DNA from 2 places in the Burkholderia sp. FERM BP-3421 genome. Region 1 is predicted to be linked to the other one. Evidence: riboswitches for the same ligand, from Rfam matches in the RefSeq annotation. Region 1 holds a riboswitch; the other holds the start of a gene.
What was found. A riboswitch is a leader RNA that binds a small molecule or an ion and turns the genes downstream of it on or off. The one in region 1 is predicted to bind cobalamin.
Positions count from the first base shown of each region.

Region 2: another riboswitch for cobalamin. It lies ahead of Bsp3421_RS25610 (TonB-dependent receptor domain-containing protein); the one in region 1 lies ahead of Bsp3421_RS21640 (CbtB domain-containing protein).

Region 1 is NZ_CP117782.1:1,275,197-1,283,849, forward strand. It holds gene Bsp3421_RS21625 (cyclic peptide export ABC transporter) at 1-600, shown strand, start outside; gene Bsp3421_RS21630 (alpha/beta fold hydrolase) at 686-1,489, opposite strand; gene Bsp3421_RS21635 (histidine phosphatase family protein) at 1,719-2,336, opposite strand; cobalamin riboswitch at 2,327-2,454, shown strand; gene Bsp3421_RS21640 (CbtB domain-containing protein) at 2,494-2,703, shown strand; gene Bsp3421_RS21645 (CbtA family protein) at 2,717-3,436, shown strand; gene Bsp3421_RS21650 (hypothetical protein) at 3,546-3,668, opposite strand; gene Bsp3421_RS21655 (hypothetical protein) at 3,658-3,933, opposite strand; gene Bsp3421_RS21660 (hypothetical protein) at 4,063-4,638, shown strand; gene Bsp3421_RS21665 (RBBP9/YdeN family alpha/beta hydrolase) at 4,745-5,344, shown strand; gene Bsp3421_RS21670 (SRPBCC domain-containing protein) at 5,344-5,859, shown strand; gene Bsp3421_RS21675 (ABC transporter substrate-binding protein) at 6,268-7,284, opposite strand; gene fhuF (siderophore-iron reductase FhuF) at 7,281-8,105, opposite strand; gene fhuB (Fe(3+)-hydroxamate ABC transporter permease FhuB) at 8,102-8,653, opposite strand, start outside.
Region 2 is NZ_CP117782.1:2,140,821-2,149,473, forward strand. It holds gene Bsp3421_RS25590 (adenosylcobinamide-GDP ribazoletransferase) at 1-346, opposite strand, end outside; gene cobT (nicotinate-nucleotide--dimethylbenzimidazole phosphoribosyltransferase) at 336-1,388, opposite strand; gene Bsp3421_RS25600 (ABC transporter ATP-binding protein) at 1,495-2,316, opposite strand; gene Bsp3421_RS25605 (FecCD family ABC transporter permease) at 2,313-3,317, opposite strand; gene Bsp3421_RS25610 (TonB-dependent receptor domain-containing protein) at 3,339-5,219, opposite strand; cobalamin riboswitch at 5,294-5,534, opposite strand; gene Bsp3421_RS25615 (ATPase) at 5,722-6,072, shown strand; gene Bsp3421_RS25620 (cell division protein ZapA) at 6,069-6,383, shown strand; RNA gene ssrS (6S RNA) at 6,476-6,657, shown strand; gene Bsp3421_RS25630 (EVE domain-containing protein) at 6,730-7,191, shown strand; gene Bsp3421_RS25635 (SIMPL domain-containing protein) at 7,385-8,122, shown strand; gene lgt (prolipoprotein diacylglyceryl transferase) at 8,196-8,653, opposite strand, start outside.

The sequences.
Region 1 (8,653 bases):
GGCAACGGCAGCGGCAAGACCACGCTCGCGAAGGTGCTGACCGGGCTGTACGAGCCCGAAGGCGGCGCGATCGAGATCGACGGCCAGCCGATCGGGTTCGCCGAGCGCGGCGCGTACCGCGAGCGCTTCACCGCCGTGTTCAACGATTTCCACCTGTTCGACGCGCTGCTCGGGATCGTCGATCCGAACGACGCGTCGCGCGCCCAGGCCGACGCGCGCGCGAACGCGCTCGTCGCGAAGCTCGCGCTCGATCACAAGGTGCAGGTGGTGGACGGCGCGTTCTCGACGCGCGCGCTGTCGACCGGCCAGCGCAAGCGCCTCGCGCTCGTGGTCGCGTACCTGGAGGATCGCCCGCTGTACCTGTTCGACGAATGGGCGGCGGACCAGGATCCGCAATTCAAGGCGGTGTTCTACGAGCAGCTGCTGCCCGAGCTGCGCGCGCGCGGCAAGACCGTGATCGTGATCAGCCACGACGACCGCTATTTCCCGATCGCGGACCGCGTGCTGAAGCTCGACAACGGCAGCATCGTCAGCGAGACCTTCGGCACCGCGCATGCGGCGCTCGCGACGCCCGTCGCGGCGAACGGCACGGCCGGCTGAGCCGGGCGGGACCGGTCGTCCGGCAAGCAGAACGCGGCGCGTGCCCGATGGGGACGCGCCGCGTTTTTTCATGCGCGGCGCGGGCTCAGGCGGGATCCCCGCGCAGGAACGCCTCGATCAGCGTGACGAAGTACGGCGGGCACTCCTGCATCGGGTAGTGCCCGCAGTTCGGCACGACCGCGAGGCGCGCATTCGGGTGCCACGCGAGGAAGCTGCGCCGCATCGCCGCCGCGTCGAGCCCGGGATCGTGGTCGCCGACCATCACGAGAAAGCGCGTGGCGAGCCCGCGCACCTGGTCGACGAACCCGGGCCCGTTCAGCATCGCGAGATAGCCGGGCCGGCAGGCCGGCGAGACCGCCGCGCGGCGCTGCCGCAGCTTGGCCTCGATCCAGCCCGGCGACAAGCCGCCCGCGACATGACGGAGCAGCCGGCGCAAGGCGGCGTCGTCCGTCGCGACCTGCTCGAAGAACGCCCGCGCCTCGGCGTCGAGCCCCTGCCCCGCGGCGGACACCGGGCACACCGCCACCGCGCCCAGGATCCGCCCGGGCGCGACGGCCGCGAGCCGCTGCGTCACCATCCCGGTCATCGAATGGCCGATCACGTGGAAGCCCGTCCAGCCGAGCCGGTCGGCGAGCGCGAGGCAGTCGGCGCTCACCTCGTCGAGCGTATACGCGCCCGTCAGGTGGAACGAGCGGCCGTATCCGCGCAGGTCGGCGAACACATAGGTGAACGCGTCGCCGTCGAGATACGGGAGGATGGCGTCGTAGTTCGTGTGGTCGCCGAGCCAGTCGTGCAGCATCAGCACGCGCACGGGGCCGTCGCCGTGCCGGCGGTGGCCGAGGCCTTCGTCCGGATGGGCGGCGCGGGAGAGAGAAGAGACGGGATTCATGTCGCGCAATTCCTTTTCGGTGGGGGAAAGCCAAAAAGAAACGCCCTCCCGGCGGACCGGGAGGGCGTTGCGCGTGACGACAAAGTGCGGCGATCGTATCAAGACCGCGCACGCGAATCAAGCGTTGGGACCGGCCGGGGCGATAACCCACGGCGCGCATCACGCATCACGCATCACGCATCACGCATCACGCATCACGCATCACGCATCGCGGGCTGCGCGGCGCGGCTCACCCTTCGGCTGCTTCACGACGCATCCAGCCCGGCCCGGCGCGCACCAGCACCGTCACGGCCAGCGGCGCGACCTCCGGACCGAACGGCGCATCGGGCGACGTACCCAGCGCATGCGCGAGCGCGGCGCGCACCAGCGCCGGATGGGTGACGGCGACGATCCGACCGCCCGCCGGCAAGCCGTCGAGCCAGCCGCCCACCCGCCGCCGCGCATCCGCGAACGCTTCGCCGCCGTGCGGATGCGCGCGCGGATCCGCCAACCAGGCCCGCAGCGCATCCGGGGCCGTCTGCGCGAGGCGCGCGAGCGGCACGCCGCGCCAGCGGCCGTAGTCGAGATCCGCCAGCCCCGCCTCGGGCGCGGCAGGCAGGCCGAGCGCCTCGGCGGTCTGCCGCGCGCAGCGCGCCGGGCTGCTGCACGCGCGCGCGCCGGCGGGCGGCGTCCAGCGCGCGCGCAGCGCGGCCGCCTCGGCGAGACCGCGCGCATCGAGCGGATCGTCGTCGGGGAACGCGCCGCTCCGCATCGCGCGGGTCGCCGCATGCGCGACGAGATACACGACGAGGTCGGCGTCGGCCGCCCGATGCGGCTCGCCCTCCGATTGCTCCGGCAAAAAAATCACGCGTACAATGCCCTCCGAATACGAACGCGGAAGCCGGTGCGAATCCGGCGCGGTCGCGCCACTGTAACCGGCGATCCCTGATCCCGGAAGCCAGACCTGCGTTCCTTGCCTTTCCTCACCACCCTTGACGGGGCGCGATTCCCCCGGAGATCCCACCATGCACGAAGCTGCCCTCAACCCGGTTGCCGCCCCGGCGCCGATTCCCCTTGGCGAACTGTTGCCCTGGGCCCTGTTCGCCGGCCTGCTCCTGCTGCTCGCGCTCTACTTCGTCGGCGCGGAACAAGGCGCGACCTCGCTCGTTCCCGGCATGTACGTGCATGAGTTCGTGCACGACGGCCGGCACCTGCTCGGCTTCCCCTGCCACTGACGCGGAGGCACGGATGGTCGGAAAACTGCTGGTCCGCGGGATGCTCGCAGGCATCGCCGCCGGTCTTCTCACGTTCGCGTTCGCGCGGGTCGTCGGCGAACCCCAGGTCGCGCAGGCGATCGCCTTCGAGGAAAAGCTCGATGCGGCCAAGGGCGAGGCCCCGGAACCGGAGCTCGTCAGCCGCGGGACCCAGGCCGGGCTCGGCCTGCTCACGGGCGTCGTGACCTACGGCGCGGCATTCGGCGGCCTGTTCGCGCTGACCTTCGCCTATGCGTACGGCCGGGTCGGGCGGCTCGCCGCGCGGCCGCTGTCCGCGTGGCTCGCGCTCGCGGCGTTCATCGCGCTGGTGATCGTCCCCAATCTCAAGTACCCCGCCAATCCCCCCTCGGTGGGCGATCCGGAGACGATCGGCTATCGAACCGGGCTGTTCTTCCTGATGATCGCGATCTCGATCGTGACGCTGGTGTTCTCGCTCAAGGTGCGCGGCCGGTTGTCCGCGCGGCTCGGCGCGTGGAACGCGTCGCTCGCGGCGGGGCTCGTGTTCGTCGCGATCATCGCGGCCGTGCAGCACGCGCTGCCCGCGATCAACGAAGTGCCCGACGCGTTCCCTGCGACCGTGCTGTGGCAGTTCCGGGTCGCCGCGATCGGCATGCAGGTGATCATGTGGACGACGATCGGCCTCGTGTTCGGCGCGCTGGCCGAACGCGGCGTGCCGGCGGGACGGCGCACGTAGCGGCGCGGCCGCGCCGCCCCCGCCCCTTCCCGCCTCCGCCCCGCTCCCGCCGGTCCGGCGGGCGCCACGGCCACTCCGGTGGCCGTTTTCATTCATGCGCGCCGCGCGCTCAACGCCAGCCCTTCCAGCACGCCTTGTTCGTCGCGCTGATCGCGACGAACGTGATGATCCAGAACAGGATCGGGCCCGCCGCGCCCTTGATCCGGATGAACGTCCCGAGTTCAAACACCAACCGGCCCGTTGCTCATCCGCAGGGTCGTGACGATGAAGTAGGCGAACAGCCCGACATACGGCAACACGAAGAACACCAGGTAGTTGTCCAGGACGAACCCGATGAACTTGGAGTCCGCATGGCTGCTCCACGTCACGAGATAGCCCAGATAGAGCGGCCCCGCGACCATCGCCAGAATCACGAACGGAATCACGGCGCAGTGCAGCCTGAATTGCCAGGCCTCGATGGAACGGTTCGACAACGGTTCGTCGGCCGACGTATTCATGATGCTTTCTCCGTTGGTCTGCACGCCGGCCGCCTCGCGCCCATGGGCCGCGCCGGCCTCGATCGACCCCGCCCGGCAGGCCCCGGGAGTCGACTCGATATAATCAAAGCAGACCTATTTCAAAACAGAATGAACATAAACCCTCGCTTTTCACGCGCACGGCGTGCGCTGGCCGCCTCCCTCCTGCTGCTCGCCTGCGCCCGGACCCCGGCCGCGCCGTCCCCGGACACGAACGCAGCCCCGAACAACGAAGCGCTGATCCAGCGGATCATCGTCCTGAACGAACACGGCGACCCCGCCTCGCTCGAAAAGGCGACGGCCGGCTACCTGCTGAACGCGACGCGCAAGTTCAACCCGAACGTGTCGCCCGATGCCTGGAAAGGCGTCCAGGCCGACGTCAACGAGATCATCGCCAACAAGATCCGCTCCGGGTACGGCGAACAGGCGCTGCTCACGCGCCGCATGATCCGGAACGCGAAGCTGTCGGACGACGAGCTGCGGCACCTGATCGCGATGCTGGAGGACCCCGTGATGCAGCGCTACTACCGCGCGACCTGGGACGGCAAGACGGCCGGCTACATCGCCGACCTGTCGCAGCAGGTGAACAACCAGATGTGGTTCGTCGTCTCGATCGTGCTCAGAAAGCGCGGGCTGCAGACCAGCGACCCGGGTGCGACGCCGCGCCCGGCCGCCGGCGCGCATTGAGGCCGGGAGGCGCGCGGCGCTCGTGCAGTCCCGGCGCGCAAGGCCTAGAATGACGCGCCACGGCTTTCCTTCGCCCCGCGCGCCGCGCCTCGACACCCGGGACCTCATGACTTCCGCTCCGCGTTTCGCCGGCAAGCACGTCTTGATCGTGCACGGCTACACCGCATCGCCCGCCGCCAACTGGTTTCCCTGGCTCGCCGAGACCTTGCGCGCGGAAGGCGCGCGCGTCGACGTGCCGGCCATGCCCGCTCCCGATGAACCGACGCCGCGCGCATGGGCCGAGACGCTGCGCGCGATCGTGCCGGCGGCCGACGCGAATACCCTGCTGGTCGGCCACAGCCTCGGCTGCATCAGCGTGCTCCGGCACCTGCTGACGCTGCCGGCCGGCACCCGCATCGGCGGCCTGCTGCTCGTGTCCGGCTTCGACCGGCCCCTGTCGACGCTGCCGACGCTGCGTGCGTTCACCGACGCGCCGCTCGATCACGCCGAGGTGATCCGGCGCGCGCCGCGGATCGCGTCGATCTACTCGGACAACGATACGATCGTGACGCCGGCCGCGTCGCGCGACCGGTCCGCCTCGCTGCGCGGCGCCGATGAAATCGTGGCCGGCGCGGGCCACTTCCTCGACCGCGAGGGCTTTACCCGGCTCCCGCGGGCCCTGGCCGCACTCGTCGCGCTGCGGGCGAACGCGCGCGGCGCGTCATGATGAAGCGCGGCAGGCGCCTGCTGATCGGTTTCGCGCTCGGCGCCGCGGGCATGAGCGCGGCGCTCGCCGCGCTGCACGAGGATCTGGAAATCCGCGCCGACCAGTTCATTGCCCGGCCGCCCGCCGAGGTCTGGCGCGTGGTGACGGATCGCGCGGCCTATCCGGCGTGGAATCCGTTCATCACCGAGATCGACGGCCCATTCCGCGAGGGCGCGACGCTGCGCATCGTGCTCGGGCGCGGCGCGGACACGATGACCTTCAGGCCGATCGTGCAACGCGTCCGCGACGACGCGGAGATCTGCTGGCGCGGCAGCGTGGGCGTCGACGGTCTGTTCGACGGCACCCATTGCCTGCGCCTGACGGCTGTCGCGGGCGGCACCCGCTTCGAGCAGCGCGAACGGTTCTCGGGATGGCTCGCGGGCCGGCTGACGCGCACGGTGGTCGAGGACACCCGCCTCGAATTCGTCGCGATGAATGCCGCGCTCAAGCGACGCGTCGAATCAGGTATGCGTTGACCGGATCGCAAAAACAATGACGACGATGCGGACGCGGCAGGGCCAGCCGCGCACCGTGGACTGCGGCGCGCCTGACCGCGCGGCCGCGCGGGCAGGTACGCGCTGACCTGATCGAGAAAACGAAGACGACGATGCGGACTCGGCAAGGCCAGCCGCGCACCGTGTGACTCGGCCCGCCTGACCGTGCGGCCGCGCGGGCAGGTACGCGCTGACCTGATCGCAAAACAAAGACGACGATGCGGACGCGGCAAGGCCAACCGCGCACCGTGTGACTGCGGCGCGCCTGACCGCGCGGCCGCGCGGGCAGGTACGCGCTGCCTCGATGCGGTCGGCCGCGACCGCGCGCGCGACCCCGTCAGGCCGCGCGCCCTGCGCCCCACCCCGAAGCGCCGTCGCGGCATCAGCGCATCAACGCCCGCCCGCCTTCGGCAACGCCAGCAACGATTCCGTCATCACGTCCGCGAGCCGCAGCGCGGACATCGGCCCCCCGAACCCCCAGATATTGCGCTCGACGAGCGCGATCCGTCCCGCGCGTTGCGCGGGCACGAACCGCCACACCGGCGAATCGAGCTTCGCGGCGAGCGGCACGTCGGGCCCGGTCGCGCTGACGAACATCACCGCGAGGTCCGGCCGCTTCAGCAGGTCCTCCGAGGTCACGTAGGCAGTGCCCTCGCGGGTCGACTCGCCGGGCCAGGGCGTGAGCCCGAGCGCGCGCGCGACGCCCGCCGCCGTGCTGTTGCCGGTGAAGGCCCAGTAGCGATCGGGCAACCCCAGTTCCTGCAGCCACGCGACCGGCTCGCCGCGCCGCCCGGCCTCGGCGAGCCGCCGCGCGTTGCGCGCGAGCCCGGCCGCGAGCCGCGCGTCGACCGCGCGCGCCGCTTCCACGCGGCCGGTCAAACAGCCGAGCGTATGCAGGATCGCGCGCGCCCAGTCGAGCTGCGTCACCTGCCGGCCGTCGCGCACGAAGTTCGGACTGTAGGCGAACAGCACGGTCGGCGCGATCCGCTCCAGCGCCGCGAAGATCGCCGCATGGCGCAGCCCCACGCCGAGAATCAGATCGGGCCGCGCGGCCGCGATCGCCTCGAGGCTCGGCTCCTGGCGCGTGCCGATGTCCGGCACCCGCGCGAGCCGCGCGTCGTCGTAGCCGATCCAGCCCGGGTAGTACTCGGGGTCGGCCATGCCGACGGGCGTGATGTCCAGCGCCGCGAGATCCTCGGCGAACATGAATTCGAGCACGACGATCCGGGCCGGCCGCGCCGGCAGCACGGCGCTCGCCTGCGACACCACGGGATTGCCGGCGAGCGGCCCGCAGGCCGCGCCGGGCAGCACCTCGGCCGCGGCGCGCGCAAGCGGCGCGAACGCCGCGCCGCACGCCGCCGCCAGCACCGCGCCCAGCATGCGACGCCGGGGAGCCTGCACGCTCATCGCATCGCCTCCTGCAACGCGATCGCGTCGTCGCACATCGTCAGCAGCAGCGGACAACTTCCACACAGTTGGGTCTCTCCCGGAATTTCATTGCGCATGCAGCACACGCGGCGCGCGCGGAACGGATTCGGCAGCCGCGTCGAGCACGGCCGCGCGCGCCGCACCGGCAGGCGCAGCGGGTTCGCCTCGCCGTCCGCGTCGAGCGGGCCGAACAGCCAGGCGGCATCGTCGGCCGCGCCGGGAAGGTCCGCGCACTGCTCGAACAGGTAGTCGAGCAGATTGCCGGCATTGCTCCACAGCACGCGCGGCGAGAGTCGGGTCATCGCGGCCAGCTGCCCGATCACCTCGCGCAGGTGCGCGACGAGCGGCCCGTAGCGGCGCGCCGGATCGGGGTCGGCCGCGCCGAGCGCGGCCGGGTCGACGCCGAACGCGACCGGCAGGCCCGCGCGCAGCGCGACCCGCGCGCCCGTCAGGTCGAGCGGCCGGCCGAGCAGCAGCGCGGCGGCGAAACCCGCCGTGGCCGCGAAGCCGAAGTAGTACTTGCTCCATTGCGACAGCAGCGCGCGCGCATGCTGGTCCGCATCGCCGCCGTACAGCGCGACCATCGCGTCGAGCAGCGCATGACGCTCGCCGTCGAGCGCCGCCGCCGGCAGCACGACCGCGTGCGCGGACGCCTCCGCCGCGAAGGCGGGCTCGGCCGCGCCGGACGGCGCGCCGAGCCACACGTGTTCGAGGTAGTGGGCGATCGACGCGGGCACGAAGGCCGCGAAACACTGCGCGCCCGCGCCGTCCGGCCAGGGCGCGGCCGGGTTCAGGCTCATCCGCGCCCCCGCGCGCCCTTGCGCTCGCGCCGGGACTCGGCGACCAGCAGCGCGAGCAGGTAGGGGGCGCCGATCAGCGCGGTCAGCACGCCGGCCGGAATCTCGCGCGGCGCGAGCAGCGTGCGCGCCGCGATATCGGCCGCCGCGAGCACGAGCGCGCCGCACACGGCCGCGAGCCACAGGCGGGTGCGATGCGCGCGCGCGCCAAGCAGCGCCGCGAGATGCGGCGCCATCAGTCCGATGAAGCCGATCGGCCCGACCGCCGCGACCGCCGCGCAGGCCGCGAGCGTCGCCACCGCGAGCACGAGCGGGCGCAGCACGCCGAGCGGCAGGCCGAGCGCGGCCGCCTGATCGTCGCCGAGCGCGAGCAGGTCGAGCGGCTTCGCGAGCAGCGCGAACACCGGCAGCGCGAGCGCGCACCACGGCAGCAGCGCGGCGACCTCGCCCCAGCTGCGGCCGTAGGTGCCGCCGATCAGCCACACGACGAAGCGCGCGGGCTGCACGCTCTGCTGGGTGATCAGCCATTGCGACAGCGTGGTCCACAGCGT
Region 2 (8,653 bases), 870 kb from region 1:
AGTCGTGCATGATGCGCAGCACGTCCTCGCGCCGATACCCGCCGCCGAAGCCGTCGCAGCTGTCCGCGAGGCCGTCCTCATGGAACGCGCCCGTCAACAGCAGCGTGGCCGCGATCGACAGCAGCACCGCCACGCCGGCCGGCCACAGTCGCGCGGCCAGCAGGTACACGCCGGCCGCGACCGCGCCGACGCCCACGCCGACCAGCGGGAAATAGCGCGCCGCGCGATTCAGGTCGTCCGCTTCGTAGCCGACCCAGCGCGGCACCGGCACGCGCGTGAAGTACCCAAGCGCGACGAACGCATAGCGCAGCTCCGCGCGCAGGCCCACGGCGCGCTCAGGCGTCACGGTTCGCGACGCCGGCCGCATCGAAGCTCGCCATCTCGACGAGGAACGCGGCGGCGGCCCGCACGAGCGGCAGCGCGAGCGCGGCGCCCGTGCCCTCGCCGAGCCGCAGGTCGAGCGCGAGCAGCGGCTCCGCGCCGAAATGAGCGAGCATGCGGCGATGCCCGCGCTCGTCCGACGCGTGCGAGAACACGCAATACTCGCGCAGCGCCGGCGCGAGCGCATCGGCGACCAGCAGCGCCGAGGTCGCGATGAAGCCGTCGACGAGCACTGTCATGCGCGCGGCCGCCGCCGCGAGAAATGCGCCCGTCATCATGGCGATCTCGAAACCGCCGAAGGCGGCCAGCACGTCGAGCGGCGCGCGCGCATCCGGGTGGCGCGCGAGCGCGCCCGACAGCACCGCGCGCTTGTGCGCGAGCCCCGCGTCGTCGAGGCCGGTGCCGCGCCCGACGCACGCGTCGAGCGGCAGGTCGAGCAGGCGGCTCATCACGCACGCGGCCGCCGACGTGTTCGCGATGCCCATCTCGCCGAAGCCGATCACGTTGGTGCCGAGCGCCGCGTGGTGGCGCACCCGCGCCGCGCCCGCCGCGAGCGCCGCCTCGCACTCGGCGCGCGACATCGCCGGTTCGTGCGCGAAGTTGCGCGTGCCGGCGGCGATCGGCAGGTCGAGCAACGACGCGTGCGCGGGCAGCGGCGTCGCGACGCCCGCGTTGACGATTTCGAGCGCGCAGCCTGCGACGCCCGAGAACGCATTGATCGCCGCGCCGCCCGCCAGGAAGTTCGCGACCATCTGCGCGGTCACGGCCTGCGGATACGGGCTCACGCCCTCCGCCGCGATGCCGTGATCGGCCGCGAACACGATCATCACCGGCCGCTCGACGCGCGGTGCATCGCACTGCTGGATCCGCGCCAGTTGCAGTGCGAGCGCTTCGAGCCGACCGAGGCTGCCGGGCGGCTTCGTCTTGTGATCGAGCAGGTGCTGCAGCGGTGCACGCGCCGCTGCGTCGAGCGGATCGATCCGGGGCACGGAAAAAGTCGAGGTCATGGGTTCGCCTGAGTCGAAATCGGAAACGGAAACGGAAACGGGATCGGAAACAACGCCGGGGGCGCCGGGCGGCCCCCGGACGCGAACACGTACGGGCGGCCCGACATCATCGCGCCGTCTGCGCCGGCCACACCGGCACCAGCGCTTCGCGGCCGTCGCGCTCGATCAACACGAGCGGATAGCCGAACGCCCGGCTCGCGCGCTCGGCGCTCAGCACCTCGCGCGCGGGGCCGGCCTGCGCGCCGCCGCGCCCGTCGAGCAGCAGCGCGTGGGTCGCGAAACGGCGCGCGAGGTTCAGGTCGTGGCACGAGAAGATCACGGTGCGCGCGCCGCCGCGCAGCCAGTCGGCCAGCGCGGCGAGACAATCGATCTGGTGATGGAGGTCGAGATGCGCGAGCGGTTCGTCGAGCAACAGCAGCGGCGCGTCCTGGCACAGCGCGCCGGCCAGCGCGACGCGCTGGCGCTCGCCGCCCGACAGCGACAGCACGTCGCGCGCGGCGAACGCCGCGAGCCCGAGCGCGTCGAGCGCGGCCTGCGCGGCCGCGCGATCCTCGGGACGCTCCCAGCCCCAGCCGGACAGATGCGGCAAGCGGTTGAGCAGCACGGTGTCGAACACGCTCGCGCTGAACGCGTCGTGCACGCTCTGCGCCATCAGCGCGCGCCGCCGCGCGAGCGGCGCGGGCGACCATGCGGCGAGCGGCACGCCGTCGAGTTCGACCTGCCCGCGCGCGGGCGGCGCGAGTCCGGCGAGCGTCGAGATCAGCGTTGTCTTGCCCGCGCCGTTCGGGCCGGCGATGCACCACAGCTCGCCCGGGCCGAAGCCTTGCGTGAAATCGTCGAGCAGCAGGCGGCCACCCGCTTGCAGTGCGAGCCGCCGCGCATCGCAGCGCGCCGCGACGGCATCCGGAAGCAGGCGCGGCGCGCTCATCGCGCCCGCCTCAGCAGCATCCACAGGAACACCGGCACGCCGATCAACGCCGTCATCACGCCGACCGGCAATTGCGCGGGCGCGATCGCCGTGCGCGCGAGCAGGTCGGCCGCCATCACGCCGCCACCGCCCGCGAGCGCGGCGGCGGGCAGCAGCATGCGCTGGTCGTTGCCGAATGCGAGCCGCAGCGCGTGCGGCACCACGAGGCCGACGAAGCCGATCGTGCCGGCCGTGGTCACCGCGGCCGCGGCGGCCAGCGAGGCGATCAGGTAGATGCGCAGCCGCAGCCGCGCGACCGGCACGCCGAGCGCCGCCGCCACGGCGTCGCCGCGCAGCAGCGCGTTGAGCTGCGGCGCGACCGGCAGCGCGGCGAGCAAGGCCGCCGCGAGCGCCGCGAGCGCGAACCAGGGCGCGGCCGCGCCGCTCAGGTCGCCCGACAGCCAGAACAGGATGCCGCGCAGCCGGTTGTCCGGCGCGATCGACAGCAGCAGCGTGATCAGCGCGCCCCACCCCGCCGCGATCACCACGCCCGTGAGCAGCAGACGCGGCGATGCGTCGCGAACGTCGCCGCGCCACAGCGCGCGACGCCCGAGACCGAGCAGCACGGCGATCGACGCGAGCGCGCCGAGGAACGACGCGGCGTCGACCATCCACCACGCGCCGCCCGCGATCATCGCGACGAGCGCGAAGCCCGCCGCGCCGCCCGATACGCCGAGCACGTAAGGTTCGGCGAGCGGATTGCGCAGCAGCACCTGCAACAGCGCGCCCGCGAGCGCGAGCAGCGCGCCGCAGCTGAAGCCCGCGAGCGCCCGCGGCAGGCGCAGCGTGCGCACGACCTCGACCGCGAGCGGCGTCGCGTCACCGCCCCCATGCGGCGCGAGCGCGGCCAGCGCCTGTCCGGGCGAGACGGGCAGGCTGCCGCACGTCAGCGACGCGACGAACACGGCGGCCGCGACGCCCGCGGCCCCGGCCCAGATCAGGGCCGCGCGGCGCGCGTTCATCCGCGCGCCCCGCCGCGTGCGTCACGGCTGCTGCCAGCCGATCGTGACGTAGGCGCCGCGGCGCGGCGTGTTGTACGCATAGGCAAGTTCGTAATCCTTGTCGAGCAGGTTGTCGATGCGCGCGCTCACGTACCACGCCTTCGTGATGTTGTAGCGCGCGGACAGGTTGACGACCCCGTAGCCGCCGAGCGGATTGCCGGTGTCGTTGCGCGCGCCGCTGACGAGCCATTCGCCGCCGACGCGCCAGCCGCCGAACGCGCGGTTCAGCGCGAACGATGCGAAGCGGCGCGCGCGCCGGTTCAGGTCCTGGCCGGCCGTCTCGTCGACCGGGTTCTGCACGGTCGCCGCGACCCGCACCTCGGTCTTGCCGACATGGCCCTGCCACGAGCCCTCGACACCCTGCACCTTGGCCCGGCCGATGTTCACGGCCTGATAGTAATAGCTGTTCGCGACCGGCTGGTAGTCGATCAGGTCCGTGTAGCGCGTCTGGAACACCGTCACGCGCGCCACGCCGAGCGCGTCCGACGCGTACTGCACGGCGGCCTCGACCGAGTGGCTGCGCTCGGGGCGGATCGCCGGATTGCCTGCGTTCGGGTAGTACAGATCGTTGAAGCTCGGTGCGCGGAATGCATCGGAATAGCTGGCCGTGACCTTCCAGTGCTCGGTCACGTCGAGCCCATAGCCGAGATAGTAGCTGTTGGCGCCGCCGAAATCGGAGTACTGGTCGCGCCGCACGTTGGCCTGGAACTGGCTGTTCCCGAAGCGGCCCGTGTAGCCGAGCCAGCCCGAATTCACATGACGCTGCGGCGCGGCGAACACGTCGGAGTCGAACGCCTGGTCGAGCCGCTCATAGCCCGCCTGGATGCGCTGATCCTTCAGCGGCGCGAAATCGTTTTGCCAGGTGTACTGGCGGTTGTCGGTGTTGAAGTGATCGGTATAGGCGCCGTTCAGCCAGGACTGGCTTCGATCGTTGCCGCTCGCGACGCGCAGATGCGTGGTCCACCAGTCGGTCAGCTTGCCGTCCGCGAACGCGGCGATCTGCTGCACCTTGGTATACAGGCTGTTGAGATCGGTCGGCTGCCCGTAGGCATTGTCGAAGCTGGTGTCGCCGTTGCTCTGGAAGTAGCTGACACCCGCGCTCCAGCGCGCGTTGAAGCGATGCTTGAGCGACGCGGCCACGCTTTCGTCGAGATAGCCGTTCGCATTCGGATTCGCCTGCGGCTGCCGGACCGGATCGATGGCCGAGAAGCCGTCGGTCTTGTCGCGCGACAGCGACACGCTGAAGGTCGTGTCGCCCGCCGCGTCGAGCCGGCCCGACACGCCCGCGGTCTGGCTCTGCGTGTGATAGCTGCCATAGCCGACCGAGAAGTTGAAGCGCGGCGGATGATCGCCGCCGTCCTTCGTGAACACCTGCACGACGCCGCCGATCGCGCCCGAGCCGTACAGCGACGACACGTTGCCGTTGACGATCTCGACCCGCTCGATCTGGTCGAGCGGCAGCTGCGCGATCTGCGCCTGGCCGAGGCTCGCCGAATCGACCCGCACGCCGTCGATCAACACCAGCGACTGAGTCGACTGCGCGCCGCGCAGGAACAGGCTCGCGGTCGCGCCGGGCCCGCCGTTGCGCACGATCTGCGCGCCGGGCGCGAGCGCGAGCAGGCCGGGCAGATCGGTCGCATTGCTGTTCTCGATGTCCGCGCGGGTAAACAGAGTGGTTTGCGGCAGCGCGTCCGCGAGCGCTTGCGGGGCACGCTGCGCGGTCACGACGATCGGCTCGAGCTGGGTCGGCGCGGCGGCGGACGAAGGCGGCGGGGAAGAAGCAGGCGGCGTGCTCTGCGCGACGGCGGCGCACGGCAGCCCGGAACACGCGACGAGCGCGGCGCGGGCGATCTGGGTTCGCATCGATGAATCCTGTTGAACGGTGCGGCCCCCGCCTCCCCGCAGGTTCCGCCTCACGAGGACGGCGCGCATCGCGCGTCCGCCCTCCCGCCCTGGCCGGTATCCGGGCTGGCGGCGTCACCGCCCCGCCTTCCCGCGCGCATCGCGCAGTGGCCGCGCGGCAAACGCCGCGCTTGTGGGGACAGCTGGCATCGCACGCGATGCGCCGCTTACCGTTGCGGGGGCAGCGCAGGTTGGCCGGTCCTGGCGGACCGTGCGCCCTGCTTCCCGTTTAACCGCGTGCGCGTGCACGCGAGCACCAAAGCGGCGCCAGTGTAGGAGCGCGGGTGCCGGCCGTCAAGAAAGCCTCCCGCGCGCCGCGCGCGCCCCCCAGCTCGCGGGATTTGACCCAGATTTGTCGCAAAATTCGCATCAACACGCATGAACGTTACGTCTCGATACGATCCGGATCTCGGGTTGGACGATAATCCGCGCTAAAATGCTGGGTCTTTAGAGGACGCAGCAGATGCTCAACGAACTCGAAACTCTATCTCAAAATATTGGCCGTTTGATCGCGCTGAACAAGCGTCATCACACGGAGCGGCTCGCGCTCGAAGAGCAGCTCGCGCAATTGCGCACGGAAGCGGAAGCGACCCGCACGGAACTCTCGCAACTGCGCGAGGAACGCGACGCCCTTGCGGCGGAGCGCGACGCGCTGTCGGCGAAGATCGACGATGCCCAGGTGAAGCTCAATGCGATTCTCGAGAAGCTGCCGCGCGCGAAGAACGCGCCGGACGCGGAAAACCAGCTCGACCTGCTCGACCCGCGCGATGATGCGCGCGAGGGCGGCCCGGCCAGCCACGGAGAACATGCATGAGCACCAAGCAGATCGAAGTATCGATCCTCGGTCAGGCGTATCGGCTCGCCTGCTCCGCCGACACCGAAGCCGCGTTGCTCGAGGCGGTCGCGCGCGTCGATGCGGAGATGTCGAAGATCCGCTCGAACAGCTCCGTGCGCGGCACGGATCGCATCGCCGTGATGGCCGCGCTGTCGCTCGCGTCGGAGCTTTTGAGGCTGCAACAGAGCGTGCGGCACGGAGAAGCATTTCCCGCGGAGGAAATCCGGCGTACAATGCATCAAATGAATGAACAGCTTGGTGCAGTGCTCGCACAGCACGAAGCGCAGTAAGCGGGTCGCACGGGTTCTCGTGGTGCTTGATGTCCAGCGTGATGAGCATCGCGCAAGCCACTGAATCCAAACACGATCCGCACGATTAGTCAGCTTCCCTGCCTGGTTCGCCAAGGTCATATATTCCTTGAACCAATGCCATGTGCACGGTTGCGGAAATTTGTAGCACGGGCGCGCGCGTCACTCTGTCTGATGTACCCGATGTGCTGCTAACTGCGACCAATTCTGAACCCCAGGTTCAGGATGCCGGCCTAGCGGCCAAGGCGGGGGCCTTTTCAACGGCATCGGGCGATTCCCGATGCCGTTTCCTTTTGCGGCAGCCTTTTTCCTGCGTCGATCACGATCCATGCACCACTGGCTGATGAAGTCCGAACCGGACGAAGCGAGCATCGACGATCTCGCGAACGCGCCGCAGCGCACGCTGCCGTGGACCGGCGTGCGCAACTATCAGGCGCGCAACTTCATGCGCGACACGATGCACATCGGCGACGGCGTGCTGTTCTATCACTCGAGCTGCCCCGAGCCCGGCATCGCCGGCCTCGCCGAGGTCTGTTCGACGCCCTATCCCGATCCCACGCAGTTCGATCCGAAGAGCCCCTATCACGATCCGAAATCCACGCGCGAAACACCGCGCTGGATGCTGGTCGACGTGAAGTTCGTGCGCAAGTCGCCGCTCGTGCCGCTCGCCGCGTTGCGCGAGCACGACGCCCTTGCCGACATGCGCGTGCTCGCGAAAGGCAACCGCCTCTCGATCACGCCCGTCACGCCCGCCGAATGGCGCTTCATCACGCAGAAGCTGATGAAGTGAGGTCGCGCCGCGGCCCGCTTCAAGGAAAGTCAAATCGGCCGGCCCGGCCGGCCGCGCAGCGGAACTCGGCGCGCCTTTCATTGGCCTAACGGTCGCTCAGCCGGCAAGCCGCCGGTTACGATCCTCATCAGGCGCGGCCTCGTACCGCGTTTTTGCGCGTATCGCGTGCGCGCTTCCGTTCAAGGAGTCCAACATGACGAAAAAAACCGCCCTCGTGCTCGCTCTCGCCGTCGCCACCGTGGTGCCCGTCGCGCTGTCGCTCGCCCCGTCCGTCGCACGCGCGCAGAGCGTCGGCCAACAACCGCCGCCGGCCGGCGTGCTGTCGCTGTCGGCACAGGCCAGCGCCGACGTGCCGCAGGACGTCGTCACGATCACGCTGTTCTACGAGCAGCAGGCGCGCGACCCCGGCAGCCTCACGGCGGACCTGAACCGCCGCGCCGACGCGGCGCTCGCGCAGGCGCGCGGCGTCGCCGGCGTGACCGCGCGCACGGGCGCGTTCTCGGTCTATCCGAGCACCGACCGCGACGGCAAGATCTCCGCATGGCGCGGCCGCACCGAGGTCGTGCTCGAATCGCACGACTTCGCGGCCGCCTCGAAGCTCGCCGGCCAGCTCGCCACGACCCTGCAGATCGCCGGCGTCGACTTCTCGCTGTCGCCCGAGGCACAGCGCGCCGCCGAGCAGAAGCTCACGACGGAAGCGATCAAGTCGTTCCGCACGCGCGCCGAGGAAGCCTCGAAGGCGTTCGGCTACAGCAGCTATTCGATCCGCGACGTCAACGTCGGCGGCGGTCACAACGTGCAGCCGTATCCGCGCATGATGGCGATGGCCGCGGCCGCGCCGATGTCCAAGGACGCCGGCGCGCCGATCTCGGTCGAGGGCGGCAAGGCGACCGTGACCGTCAACGTGAACGGCTCGGTCCAGATGAAGTGACGCGCGACGCGCGACGATAAAAAAACGCCGGCTCCCGCCGGCGTTCTTCATGGTGCGCGGCTCACGCCGCCCGTCATGCGCGCGCGGCGCGCGCGCCACGACGATAGGCCCACACGAGCATCGCGATGCCCGCGAGGATCATCGGCAACGACAGCCACTGCCCCATCGACAAGCCGAACGTGAGCAGTCCGAGGAAGTCGTCGGGCTCGCGCGCGAACTCCACGGTGAAACGCGCGAGGCCGTAGCCGATCAGGAACACCGCCGACACCGCGCCGAGCGGCCGCGGCTTGCGCGCGAAGAAGAACAGCACGAAGAACAGCGCGACGCCCTCGAGCGCGATCTCGTAGAGCTGCGACGGATGGCGCGGCAGCATCTGATACTGCATGAACACCTCGTTGAGGTTCCACTTCGCGGCAAGCGCCGGATGCGCGCCGAGCCACGCGGCATCGTCGCGCGCGGCGCCGGGGAACAACATCGCCCAGGGCGCGTCCGGGCTCGTCACGCGGCCCCACAGCTCGCCGTTGATGAAAT